DNA from 3 places in the Paenibacillus agaridevorans genome. Region 2 is predicted to be linked to each of the others. Evidence: riboswitches for the same ligand, from Rfam matches in the RefSeq annotation. Region 2 holds a riboswitch; each other region holds the start of a gene.
The links. Region 2 has a riboswitch for cyclic di-AMP ahead of KJW29_RS18570 (universal stress protein). Riboswitches for the same ligand answer to the same signal wherever they lie in the genome.
Positions count from the first base shown of each region.

Region 1 (4,631 bases), 4.5 Mb from region 2:
CGCATTTTATGACGACGACGCCGATCCTGCGGGTTATCGCGACGGCAATGTTGTCGTTATCGGAACCTATAAGGATAACGAGTTGATACGTGGAGTCAACGATCAATTGTTTTTCCGTTTCGGAGTAGACGGAGGGACGGTTCTTTCCAATGAAAAGAAGACCCTGGATCCCGACTACGGTTCGCGCATCGGAACCTTGCAGCTGCTGGAATCACCATGGACTCCTGGCAATGGACTGCTGGCTATTACCGGCTCGAAGGGGGAAGACGTCCTGCTCGCAATCAAGCTGCTGACTTCGGAGAGTCAGCGCTGGAGAGTAAGCGGAGACGCCGTGCTGACCGATCGCGACGGGGTGGTGGAGCCGTATCGGTTCAAGCCGGAGAAGGGGGCGGTCCCGGTCAGGACGTTCGCTGGCATTGTCGAACGCGAGGATACGCTTGCGTTTGTGACGGCGGCATCGCTTGTGCTCGTTCTCGTACTCCTGTCGCTCGCGCTCCTTGCGCGCAAATACCGGAAGAACAGAGGTGGCGGCAATGGGACGTAACGCCGGCAGCCTAATGTCCGACGGCGGTTACTTGTCGTTCATTATTCTCTGCTTTCTCGGAATTATTGTCGTATCGGGCGATCCGGATCAATACCTGGTCAATATTCTCCTGCTCAACGCCGCCTTTATGATTGGCATTCTGACCTATTTTACGAGCGTAACGACAGGGCTCGTCCTCAATATCGTATTCCTGTTAGCATACGGAACCTATACGTTGTACCGGACGATGGCTATTGGCGACACGTTGTCGGCGTCGTCGTACTTCTGGCTGCTGCTAACGCCGTTGTTTACGGGGGCGATCTGGATGATGACAAGCGGCATGCTGCGGCTTCAGGCGGAGGCCCAGTCGTTAAAGGAGATAAATGGGCGCCTCGCGACGATGGACCGGCATACGAATTTGCGCAACAGCTTGTTGTTCCAAAAGGACGCCACCGTCTTTATGGCTTTGTCGGTACGTTACGGCATTCCGCTGACGCTGGTCGTCATGCAGATTCGATACTGGCGCGACGTTCGCCGGATGATCGGCGAGAGCGACATAACGGAAGCGCTGATCCAGCTATCGGAGCTTGGCGAAACAAGCATTCGAAGCAACGATTCCCTGTATATGCTGGACGAGGAGAACGCGACATGGGGACTTTTGCTGTTTACGGACGGCGACGGCGCCAGAATCGTGGCCAACCGGATTAAAGCTAATCTGGAGCAGTTTAATAAACGTGAGGGTGACGGAGGCTTTCGCGTCGAATTCCAGCTGCGGATCGGCGAATATCAATATGACGCGGAGACCATTGGATCACCGCTTGAGCTCATCGACATGGCGAGGAAGCAGTTGGAGTATGATGTGTAGACGCGGAGGCAAGCTGGACAAGTCCTTCGCTTGAATTTACGAGGAGATCTCGGATAAAGGCGAGAAAAAACGATATCCGGGGATCAAATGAATAAGAAGCAACTGCTGCGAGCGTTTTATTGGCCATCTTTGAATTGAAACAACCGTTTTTGAGCCGAAATGTCGTTTTACACCCGTCAATAAACGAGTTATGATCACTACATCATAAATTCGCTGAGTCTTCTTGAGGACAATGAAGAAGAGCGGGGGAACCAAACGGCGCTTATCGTTAAAAACAAGCGTCAGGGGTGAATCGGCAAAACAACCGCCGTAGGGCTATCTAATGGCCCGAATCCGTCAGCTAACCTCGTAAGCGTTATTGGAATGGGTATGACTTCGGCTCGTTAAGCCGCAAGGTGCTGCCTTGCGGCTTTTTGCTGCGCAAAAACCGGCATGGGCCCGCCGGAATGCCGCAGCAGACGAAGTAGAAACCTTCCCTTCCAGCCAACATTGCACAGGGGAGATGGACGAATTGAAAAAAACAACGATGAAAAGGTTCCAGTTGGGCGGTGGCTCCGATGTTATCCGCGCTTAAACGAGTGTTGATCGGAAGACCGCTAAAGTCGACGGAGCTTGGCGAGCAGAAGTTAAACAAAACAAAAGCGCTGGCGATTCTCTCGTCGGACGCGTTGTCGTCCGTCGCCTACGGCCCCGAACAAATTCTGCTTGTGTTAATGACCGTCGGCATGGCCGCGTTCTGGTATTCCATTCCGATCGGAATCGGCGTCCTGCTGCTGCTGACGGCGCTTATTCTGTCATATCGGCAAATTATATACGCCTATCCGCAAGGGGGCGGCGCTTATGTCGTCTCCAAAGAAAATCTGGGCAAGTACCCCGGCCTTATCGCCGGCGCATCTTTGTTGGTCGACTATATTCTAACGGTAGCGGTCAGCGTCTCGGCCGGAACCGATGCCATCACCTCCGCATTTCCGAGTTTGCATGCGTATACGGTGCCCATTGCCGTCGTATTCGTCATTCTGCTCACGCTGCTCAACTTGCGGGGCGTAACGGAGTCGGCGTCCGTCCTGGCCTATCCCGTATATTTGTTCGTTCTTGCCTTGTTCGTTCTGATTGGTAAAGGATTGTACGACATGGCATCGGGAGCGATTCCGCAGGAATTGCATACGCCCGTAGGGACGCCTGTGGCGGGCATCGGACTTTTCCTGCTGCTGAAGGCATTCGCTTCCGGCAGCTCCGCGCTGACAGGGGTCGAAGCGATCTCCAACGCAATCCCGAACTTCAGGAAACCCGCGCCGGTCAATGCCTCCAGAACGCTTGCCGCGATGGGGATTTTGCTCGCGATGCTATTCTCGGGCATCGTTGTGATGGCCTACGAGTACGGAATCGCGCCGATTGCGGAGGCGACGGTCGTCTCGCAGATCGCGGAGGAGGCGTTCGGGCGAAACTTCATGTATTATGCCATTCAGGGAACGACGGCGCTTATCCTCATCTTGGCGGCCAATACGGGTTATTCCGCTTTTCCCATGCTCGCGGTCAATCTGGCCAAGGATAAGTTTATCCCCAGAATGTTTACGGCGAGGGGCGATCGGCTTGGATATTCCAACGGCATCATCATGCTTGGCATCTGTTCCATCCTGCTCATCGTGCTTTTTGGCGGACATACGGAACAGTTGATTCCGCTCTACGCGGTCGGCGTATTCATCCCGTTTACGCTGTCGCAATCCGGCATGATGCGCAAGTGGCTTCGGGAGAAGCCGGCCGGCTGGGGGATCAAGCTCGCGATTAACACGGTCGGCGCGGCGATCAGCCTAGTGGTGACGATGATGTTTTTCCTGACGAAGTTTCCGCAGGTATGGCCCGTGCTCGTATTCCTGCCCGTCCTGATCTGGTTGTTGCTCGGCATTAACAGGCATTACGGTGCGGTAGGCGAGCAGCTTGGCCTATCCACGGGCGAGCCGGTGGAGGCTATCGAAGGCAACGTTCTGATCCTGCCAGTGGCAGGGATCACTCATGTCGTGGAGCAATCGCTGAGCTACGCGAGATCGCTTGCCGCCAGCCAGATCATCGCGGTATACGTGCCGTTCGAGCGGGAGGAGGAAGCCGCGTTCCGGGACAAGTGGAGCAAGCTGCATCCGGACGTCAGGCTCGTCACCTTGCATTCGCCGTACCGGAGTATCATACAGCCGCTCATGAAGTTTATCGACGTCGTGGACCGCAAGGCCAAGGAAAATCACTACCAGGTGACGGTCATCATTCCCCAATTCATACCGAAGAAGGGCTGGCATAACTTCCTGCATAACCAGACCAGCTTCTATATCCGGACCCGCCTTCTGTATCAGAAGGACGTGATCGTCACGACCGTTCCTTACCATCTGAAAAAATAACTTTGCCGTCCAACAAAAAGAACCCCCGGAAACGAGCAAGCCGAGCTTGCCCGTTTCCGGGGGTATTTCTGTTGGCTGACATGCGCCTATTCGTTGACGACGAGTCGGCCCCGAATCAGCTTCCGCTCGTAGCTTGCCGTTGGATGGGGGATACGCCAAAGCAATTGGTCCACGGCTCTTACGCCCAGGATCTCTTCCTCGACGTTGACCGTTGCGACCGTTACGCCGGCATGAGAGTTGTCGAAGCCGGTAAAGACTACGCCTTCGCTGGATGGATCAAGTTCCTTTACCGCTTTGGCTAACAAACTTGCGTAATAATCGTTGGCGCATACGAAAACCTGAGGGAGCGGTCTTGTCGCAAATGCTTCTCGCAGCGCCTCGTCGCAGCCCTCGTATTCTAACAGAAGCAGGGCCGGAATCTGATGTTGGGGAAGCCCGGCATCCATCAGAGCGGCGTTAAAACCCAGCCAACGCTCATAGAAGCTATAAGCATCGGCGATTTTGCCGACGAATTGGTACTCCCGATATCCCCTGCCGAGCATCGTCGACATGATTTCGTTGATGCCGGCCAGATTGTCGGAGAAGATACTGTCGCATGGGAAGTCCTTGTCCCAATGATCGACCATGACAACGGGCTTGCCTAGGCGGCGGCATTCGTGCAGGATGGGCGAAGCGATGCTTCCGACGGCAAGCACTCCGATGATGGCTTCCGGGTTCAACAGCGAGAATAACGAGTGGATGTCGGGTTTGACCAGCGTAACAAAATGAATGCCTTTCTGGTTCAACGCGGCTGATATCCCTTCGAACAGCGGCCCCCAGTATGCGGATTCCGGATTCTGCGACCTTACGTCCGGGAAGA
Region 1 is NZ_CP075889.1:28,970-33,600, forward strand. It holds gene KJW29_RS00100 (cellulose biosynthesis cyclic di-GMP-binding regulatory protein BcsB) at 1-544, shown strand, start outside; gene KJW29_RS00105 (diguanylate cyclase domain-containing protein) at 534-1,388, shown strand; cyclic di-AMP (ydaO/yuaA leader) riboswitch at 1,590-1,758, shown strand; gene KJW29_RS00110 (APC family permease) at 1,946-3,772, shown strand; gene KJW29_RS00115 (LacI family DNA-binding transcriptional regulator) at 3,859-4,631, opposite strand, start outside.
Region 1: another riboswitch for cyclic di-AMP. It lies ahead of KJW29_RS00110 (APC family permease); the one in region 2 lies ahead of KJW29_RS18570 (universal stress protein).

Region 2 (4,631 bases):
TACAACTATTTCGGAAGCAAACATAATCTTGTTGAAGAAATGCTCGTATTTTATCTCGATCAGATCTGGTCGGAGTATGAAAAAATGCTGACCAACGACATGCCTTTTATCGAAAAGATCAAAAGCGTGATGTTTGCCAAGATCGATTCCGCCAATAATGTGCACCCCGATACCTTTACCCATTTCATGAAAAAGTACGCGACCGGCGTCCCTTACCTGGAAAAGATGATGCAGGAAAAAATCATGCCGGGGCTGATGACGCTAATTGAAGAGGGAAAACAGCAAGGGTATGTCGATCCCGGCCTATCTAATGAATCAATCCTTGTGTTCATTCAAATGTTCAAGGATTATATGCAAAAAGAAGAGGCCTTTCCGCACCTGCAAAAGATGACGGGGGACCTCAATAAATTGTTCTTTTATGGACTTGTCGGAAGCAAACATAATTGGGAGGAATGACTAGTTACCTTGCCGATCGCTCTCCGGTCTTAAACATTTCCCTGATTTTAATCTTGGTTCAGGATGTTAGAAATAGGAGGCCTCTCTAGACAATCAGAACTTTCTCCTCGGGATACCGGAATTTCTCCCGACTGTGTTTTTGCGACAATGCAAATGCAAGTGTTGTTCGGTAAAAATAATGTGTTAGACTGATGTCGTTGATTTAGCGCGGTTTTTGAATTGATGAATCGTCAGCTTTTAAAAAATAAGTTTTAGACTGATCAATTAATGAAAGAGCGGCAGACCAAGATTTGATAAATAAAGCCTTAGACTGCCGCTGTTGTCATCCAACTAACGTTCTCCGTTAGGTTAAAGATGTTGAACTGTTTTATTGCCATTATAATCAGCCAATATGAAAGACACCAATTATGGTTTTCCCATCAACATCATGTAGCGGGATATCACGACCACCCGCAGGTCTATTCTTCTGTATGGCAAGTGCTTCCTCAGGTGTCTTAAATCAGGTCCCGTTTCATTGGAAGTGGCGTCTGCGTCAGAACCGTATGTCTGTCCGTTCTCAATGCCGAAGTGACTTCGAAAAGAACCTCTTTAAAATCCTGCAATCACCACACTCACGGAAATAACCATGACTGCCAAGGCGCGCATAACATAGATAATACGACCACTACCAGCTCACTATAAACTATAAGTCATAAATCCAAGACCGCCAATCTGATTCAAGTGGGGCAAATCTGAACTTATGAAAAACATAACGAATGATCCCCTTTCCATTGCCCACTCAAAAGAAATTGAAACGTCTTTGCTCTATCTTCGTATTATTGCCTGAAAATACCACTACATTCAACCATAACTATGCAAGCAACCCATGATTGATTTCCCGGATCAGCTGTTTACTTTTGAAATTAACTGCTTTATGATAAGTTACAACAATTGTATATTCATCGCTTAATCCTCTTTTGAGGAGCGGGGGAACCAACGAAGCATAATCGCTTCAGGGGTGAATTCTTTCTTTTGCAGAAAGAACGGGGACTCTCAGACCCGAATCCGACAGCTAACCTCGTAGGCGTCATGAGAGAGATCATGAATGCGTCTTTGGTTTGTCCTGACATAGCAATCCGAAGCTTGGCAGCAGAATTTCTCTGCTCCAAGCTTTTTTGTCGTTTCACAGCAATCATTCTGTTACTTTCAAGTTTCAGCAAAGGAGTATAGCCCATGTTAAGCAGTGAGAAAATTATGGTATGTGTGTACCACGGGCCAAACGGAGAACGGCTGATCCGGCGAGGAGGCCGATTAGCTGCCCTTTATCAATGCCCATTGTTCGTACTGCATGTACAGACTGAACAAGAGAATAACCAGATTAGCCAAGACAAAAGTGAGCGCATTCTCCATTGGAAAACGATATCCGAAGAATGCCATGCCACGTTTATGACCAAAACTCGTGGCAATCACAAGGTCTCCGATGTGATTGCCGATACGGCTGAGCAAATTCAAATCACACAATTAATCATCGGGCACCCCGGTATGACACGATGGCAAGAGATTTGGAATGGCTCCATTGTCAATGAACTATTAAAGAAAATTGGAGAAATCGATATTCATATTATCGCCTTTCAAGAGGGTCGGGATAGATAGACATAAGGAAAGGATGTGCTATGCATGAAAAAACAGTTTATAGTGATTGGCCTGGGCCGATTTGGGTCTAGCTTGGTGCACACTTTGATTCAGAATGGTCACGAAGTACTCGCCGTTGATAAGGATGAGCAGCTCGTACAAGACATATCCGGCGTAGCGACTCATGCTGTGCAAGCAGATTGTACAGATGAAGGAGTACTGAAAGAACTGGGCGCACGAAACTTTACCCATGCGATTGTTGCTATCGGAGAAGATCTGCAGGCGAGCATATTGGCAACCTTGTTGCTTAAAGAATTGCATATACCGAAAATAACGGCCAAAGCTAAAAACGAAATGCATGGGCAAGTTCTAATCAAAGTAGGGGCAGATCATATTGTGTATCCAGAACGAGACATGGCTGCTCGCCTTGGAAATCAATTAAGCTCCGATAATCTGATTGACTACATTGAGTTGTCTCCCGTTCACAATTTGGTCGAACTGAAGGCCCCACCTGCTATGAATGAACAGACTCTTCAACAATTAAATATTCGGGCCAAATACGGATGTACCATTATGGCGATCAAAAAGGGAGTTCATATCAATATTTCACCAAAGGCAGAGGATGAAATTAACACGGGAGATATTCTGGTGATAATCGGCAGTAACGCGGATATTCGAGACTTGGAAGAAGACTATGAACAGAAATGAAGATCGTATGCATAGCCGTTCTCTTTTCACTATGCTTGTCGCCATCGTAAATCGGCTGAAAACACGAACAAGCCCTCCCCAACTCATCTTGATGATCTTTTTTTGCTTGATCTGGGTAGGCGCTTTGCTTCTAATGCTCCCCTATTCATCATCATCCGGCCAATCGATCGGCCTGCTGAATGCCCTCTTTACGGCAACCTCCGCCATTTGTGTCAATGGCCTGGTTGTCGTGGATACGGGAAGTGTGTTCTCTACCTTCGGGCAAATCGTCATTATGATGCTCATTCAGGTCGGCGGCCTTGGCTTTATGACCGTCGGCGTAATGGTGGCTATCATGATCGGCAAAAGGATCGGCCTTCGCCAAAGGCTGATCATTCAGCAGGCCACGCACTCGACATCATCGCAAGGCTTGGTCAAATTGTCGATCTTTATGGTGCTTATCGCATTTGCATTTGAGGCATTGGCGACATTGGTACTCACCCTGCATTGGCAAGCAGATATGGGTTGGGGTCAAGCTGCTTTTTATGCGCTCTTTCATTCCATTTCGGCGTTTAACAATGCGGGCTTCGCTTTATGGTCGGACAGTTTATCTCCATTTGTTGGCGACCCTGTAGTCAACATCACCGTCATCCTGCTGTTTATTATCGGGGGGCTTGGCTATATTGTCGTCGTGGATGTTTTTCGCAAACGTTCATGGCGCAAATTATCCCTGCATGCCAAAGTTGTCTTGCTTGGTTCCGGTATTTTGTTTGCCGCGGGCTTCTGCTTGATCTACCTGTTGGAAAGCTGGAACCCCGCAACCTTCGGCTCCTTGTCTGCCGGGGAGCGGATATGGGCCGCCTTATTCCAGGGGGCTACGCCCAGAAGCTCCGGGTTTAATACTATAGACATTGGCAGTATGTTGGCCGCGTCGCAATTCCTGATCATCATTTTAATGTTCATTGGTGCAGCTTCCGGTGGAACAGGTGGAGGCATTAAAGTCAATACGATGTTTGTGCTCGTACTTGCAACCATTAATACGTTCCGCGGCGGCGGACAAATTCACGCCTTCGAGCGCAAAATTGCCATCGAGACAGTCATGCGCGCATTGGCTGTTGTGATCAGTTCCCTTGCGGTAGTCCTTTTGGTCTCCCTTCTTCTGACGATTTCAGAAGGCATGCTGGAGGAGCACTTTCTGGAGGTACTCTTTGAGGCCACCTCGGCCTTTAGTACAACCGGATTATCCATGGGCCTCACAAGCGATTTGTCTCCGCTTGGCAAAATCATCGTGACCATTACCATGTATGCTGGGCGACTGGGGCCCCTCACACTGGCTTTTGCCTTAGCCCAAAAAAAGCGTTCATCTAAAATTGGCTATCCCGAAGATCATATACTGATTGGCTAGACAGGAGCGGACTTCCGCTCCTATTATTTTTAGCTTGCATCATTTTAATGAATGAATTATAATTTTATTCATACATTCACTAAGAGGTGCCTTTATGCCAAGAAAATTTGATGACAATGAAAAGAACAGCATTCATAACAAATTGCTGGATGCCGGATACGAATTGTTTTCACAGTATGGATTTAAAAAAACAAGCGTCAGTGATATTGCTAAAGCTTCCGGCATTGCTTCCGGGACTTTCTATTCCTTCTATGCTAGTAAAGAAGAACTGTTCTTCGCCTTAATGGAGCAAGAAGAGCAGCGCATTCAACACAGCCTGCTTCAGCAGCTCCACGGCGCTCCCGTGAACAAGGAAGCGTTTATCGTTTTTTTAAAGCAATCTCTGGAACTGATCATCGACAATCCAATTTTGAAAGAAGTGCTCTTGCCTGAGCAACTTGAGTCCATCATCCGCAAAGTGCCCGCTTCCCAG
Region 2 is NZ_CP075889.1:4,512,542-4,517,172, forward strand. It holds gene KJW29_RS18565 (TetR/AcrR family transcriptional regulator) at 1-456, shown strand, start outside; cyclic di-AMP (ydaO/yuaA leader) riboswitch at 1,389-1,538, shown strand; gene KJW29_RS18570 (universal stress protein) at 1,669-2,088, shown strand; gene KJW29_RS18575 (potassium channel family protein) at 2,113-2,775, shown strand; gene KJW29_RS18580 (TrkH family potassium uptake protein) at 2,807-4,159, shown strand; gene KJW29_RS18585 (TetR/AcrR family transcriptional regulator) at 4,254-4,631, shown strand, end outside.

Region 3 (4,631 bases), 2.1 Mb from region 2:
GAACGGACTTAAAACCTATCAAGTACGTTGTTAAAGAGGGAGATTGCATCTCCTGCATTGCGCAGAAGTTCAACATCTCGCAAGATACTGTATATAAGAATAATCCCTGGATTGAAAATGAATTCATAAACATAGGGGACGAGTTGGATTTGACAGTACGGCAACCTAAATTGTCCGTAAAGACTGAGGGGCAATATGCTGAGACCGTCAGCATCCCGAGCGGGGTAGAAGTTACTTATGATGCAACGATGCGTGTGGGAGTTTCAAAGGTTGCGAATCCGGGAAAGGCGGGCAAGAAAAAATTAACGTACCAAGTAACGAAAGTAAATGGCGAGTTGGTTGAGGAAGTTGTAATAAAGGAAGAAACGTTGGAAAAAGCAGTACCTAAGCAAGTCATTCAAGGTACAAAAGTCATTAAAGGCGTGGGAACCGGTTCATTCACATGGCCGATAAAAGGGCCGACGATTACGAGCAAGTTCGGAAAGCGTTGGGGAAGACTTCATACAGGCACTGATGCGGTATCCTCTAATTTGAATATTAAATCTGCCGATAATGGAAAAGTAATAAAGGCGAAATATGATTCCAGTTACGGGAACCACGTTATAGTGGATCATCAAAATGGTTATCGAACATTATATGCCCATCTAAGCAAAATTAATGTGGAAGTTGGCGATCTGCTGGAGAAAGGCGATCAAATTGGAATTATGGGCACAACAGGACGATCGACAGGCGTCCATCTACATTTCGAAATTCGAAAAGAAGGAGTGCAGTTGAATCCATTAAAATTTTTGGAGTAACGGAACGGAAATAAGAGATCCCGCTTGTAGGGCTCTCTTATTTTTGTAATTATTGATTTATATAATTTAAACTATTCTTTGTAATATAATGTTTTCGCGAGAGGAAGAAATCGATGAGTGATAGAAGGAGTATTCTGATCATCGACCACGAAGAGAACTTAGAAATGAATTGAAAAAGGAACTTGAGAAATAACGATTTATGGTAGAGGCTCTGGAAGATGGGGCGAAGGGGTTACTATATATGTTGCAGAACGAGGTTGATTTGGCGATTATGGAATTACAACTACCTGGAATAAATGGTCTAAATGTATGTAAACTTGTTCGTCCAGATGAAAACAACACCAATCATTAAGCTAATTGCAGAATGGAGGGAAGCAAATCGATTCGAAGGTTTTCAAATTGGAATCGATGATTATTCCGTTACGTATAAGCAACCAATCGCAACGAGAAAAAAACAATAAAGATTGATGAAAGATTTCTATTATAAAAATGAAGGATTAAGTCCGAATTGGTCGAATTTAACTATTTTTCGAAGTATTATATTTTGCCAAATTCTGTTCTATGAAACGGGGGAACCACCGAGGGGGAATTGCTTTAGAAGTTTTCTTCAAGTATAGGGAATCTTCGGCCGAGCCCATAAGCTAACCTCGTAGGCAACGAAGGGAGAAGTAGAGTTGAGAAAAGGTTTAGTCGTATTGTTGTCCAGTGTGATGTTTTTGTTTGGAGGAGGGTCAGTATTTGCGCAACAGTCCGAGTCAACCGTCTTAATGAAGTCCGTTAGCGAAGTAATTGGCACGCCGTATAAAGGGGGGGAATGACAACAAAAGGATTCGATAGTTCAGGATTCATCTTGCATATCTTTAATCAGTTCAGTGTAAAACTGCTTCGTACTTCTTATACTCAGGCCGAGGTTGGTGTGAAGGTAGAAAAAAACAAGTTGCGTGTGGGAGATCTTGTTTTTTTAATACCAGCGGAACAGGTATCTCTCATGCAGGTATTTACATAGGAGAAGGGAAGTTTGCTCATTCTTCTACAAGCAAAAGGGTAACCATCAGTAAGTTAAGTGATGAGTACAATGAAAAATGATACGTTACGGCAAGGCGTGTAGTATCTGAAGATATATTTAAAGCAATGAACGATATGAAGTAATCATGAATGAACGGTTATTTAACTAGTAACCGTTCTTTTTATTGAAGTTTCCAGATCATAAATGAGGTGGAATATGAAACTTAAGGGAGTCAGACGGAAATAATTCAAGTGTCCCTATTAATCGCTGCATTAGTCATAGGAGGTTATGCCATCATCAAGACTTTAAATGGCGCTCAACCTTTACGAAGCGATGGCGGAAGTGTATCAGGATCCTAACTATGAAAGCCATATTTCGCCCATCGACTGATTACAGTACAGTTGAATGATCTCGGCACGTTTTATCATCATTTTGCATGGGTGTACCGGACGCTACTGAGGAGCACGACAAAGCTGGAAGCCGAGGCTTAGACGGTTCAATCCGGCATCCGATCTTGGCGGCGTTTCGATGGTGGGACAAGCAGCGAATAACGAATACATATATTTCAATGAGGTGAAATTAGGTACCGGAATCAGCAAGATTCGCCTGCGTTATTTAAGTCTGACAACGGACTCAAACGTCACCTATGCGAAACAGATTAACTTGGGATACATCATCATAAAGTAATCCTGCTTCAGTAACTAAAATTTGCGACCGCTTCTTGGTAAATGCAATCGATCATTTACCAAGAAGCGGTTACTGTTAATTTTTATGAGTGCATCGTGGAGTATATGGAAACGGCAAAACTGTCGAAAGGCAGTGACGCAAAGTCACGGGTCTTCTCACAATTCAAGTGATGGCAGTTGGGTTACCCAATTTGCCGAGCACGGCTATTTGGGTCGTGTTTTTATTATTCGTTTATTTGGGATACAGAGGAGAGTAATATGGAATTGGAAGCAGATATACATCAGGAACTTCCTATAATTTCTAAGAAAAACAATGAGAATATAAATGTTGTGCTAGTGGACCGCGATCCGGAATGGTGTTGCCGCTTTGCTGATTTATTCGAAACAGAGACAGATATTCATCTCATAAATACTTCCGCTACAAAAGAAGAGGCAGTGCGAGCTAGTTTACAATTAGACGTGGACGTTGTAGTGATGAATGCAGCACTCCAGCCGTCTGGACGCGATGGATTAGATGCAATAAAAGACATTCTCGCCAAAAAGGATGTTCCCGTCATTACCGTCGCTTCAAGCGCAGACCCTGAAGTGATCGTCGAAGCAATTACAGTCGGGGCAGTGAATTTTATAAGCTATGCCGATATGGGGGACATTATCTTGGCGATTCGCGAAGCACATCGACATAGTCCATCTTTACACCCGAAAGCATCGAAGGTGCTTCGCGATGAGCTCATCCGCTTAAAGCGTCAGGAATTTTGGTGTAAGCTGACCACGACTGAAAAAGAAGTGCTGCAATTAATCGCTTGGGGCTACTCCCGGACCAAGTTGATTCAGTTGATGGGTATATCGCCTAATACAATGAAGACACATATTCGTCATATTAGTAGAAAGCTCGGCACAAAATCAATCAAAGAAGCAGCAATAAAGGCGAGGCAGCTTGGACTCGAGAAACACATGGATAATAAGGAGTATGATGTATAGTGACGAATTTCGATTTGGTTCGACAAAACTCCAAAGCTTAGGGTGACTAAAAAATCATCCTGCCGGAAGATATCGAAAATTGATAAAATTAGGCATATGGTGGGATTGAAATAGAAAGAATGGCCCACGATGAATAGGAGGGATTTGTGGCAAAAGTAACTAAAGGATGAAGCATGGGATAGTTGTCTGTCATGTGGAGAACGGGGGGGGGGACAAGCCCAGTGGTTCTTAATACTCATTCACCGTTTGGGTTGTCCCCAAAATGATGAATGAAAGGATGATCGACATGTGTCGAAAAGAAATGGAGTGTGAGTTATGTCTGGATAGCCAGATAGGAAATGGGGGAGCAGCGCATGTTGGTAGCTGAACAGATAACCCCTTATGAAAAAGTTGAGAATTGGTTGATCGCTTACGCAGATTGGAAAGCACGTCTGAAATATGCACAAACGGAGCTTGCACATATTCCGGGATTGACAAAAGCATTGCATGAAGTGGCAATCTATGGCTGCGGCCAACCCAATGACACGTTGCTTCGGACAGTCATTCAGCGTCTGGAAATCACTGAATATGAAATACCGTTTCTTCAATCCAGAATAGGATTGATCGAATATGCTTTGTCGGCTCTCGTTCCAGAGGAAAGACGATTCGTTCAATTACGGTATCAAGATCAATTGGCGTTTTCAATCGTTATGGATCGCTTGGGACTATCGCGTCGCGCCTATTTCTATCATCGAAAACGAGTTTTGAAGAAAATATATGGAAAAATAAAAAGTCGAACAGCATTATTGGAGTATGATCCGTTTGGTGAAAAGTAAAAGATCTATTTCCGAAAAAGATGCTACTACGCATCTTTTTTTGGTGACTGGAATTACATGTACGTTATTAGGGGTACCGCCAGCAAAACGCGGATTTACAACGTTAAGATTAAAAATCCCAATCTCTTAGTGATACAAATAAGAAATTGGGATTTAATTATTCAACAATTGCCTTTTAGTTCAACAAGAACTTCAACTAATCGTATTAGAATGAGCCTTTTTTTCAACCAGACGGTAAACCAAGTATCCTAGCACATTTAATAAAGCAAATAAAACTATCCAGCCAATGTTCAAACGTTTATGATGATACACATTGATTGTTGCCCAAATCGTAAACAAGGTTAAATAA
Region 3 is NZ_CP075889.1:2,384,446-2,389,076, reverse strand. It holds gene KJW29_RS09785 (LysM peptidoglycan-binding domain-containing M23 family metallopeptidase) at 1-797, shown strand, start outside; cyclic di-AMP (ydaO/yuaA leader) riboswitch at 1,333-1,468, shown strand; partial or broken gene KJW29_RS36635 (C40 family peptidase) at 1,612-1,883, shown strand; cyclic di-GMP riboswitch class I at 2,593-2,679, shown strand; gene KJW29_RS09775 (response regulator transcription factor) at 2,748-3,467, shown strand; gene KJW29_RS09770 (hypothetical protein) at 3,821-4,282, shown strand; gene KJW29_RS09765 (permease prefix domain 1-containing protein) at 4,475-4,631, opposite strand, start outside.
Region 3: another riboswitch for cyclic di-AMP. It lies ahead of KJW29_RS36635 (C40 family peptidase); the one in region 2 lies ahead of KJW29_RS18570 (universal stress protein).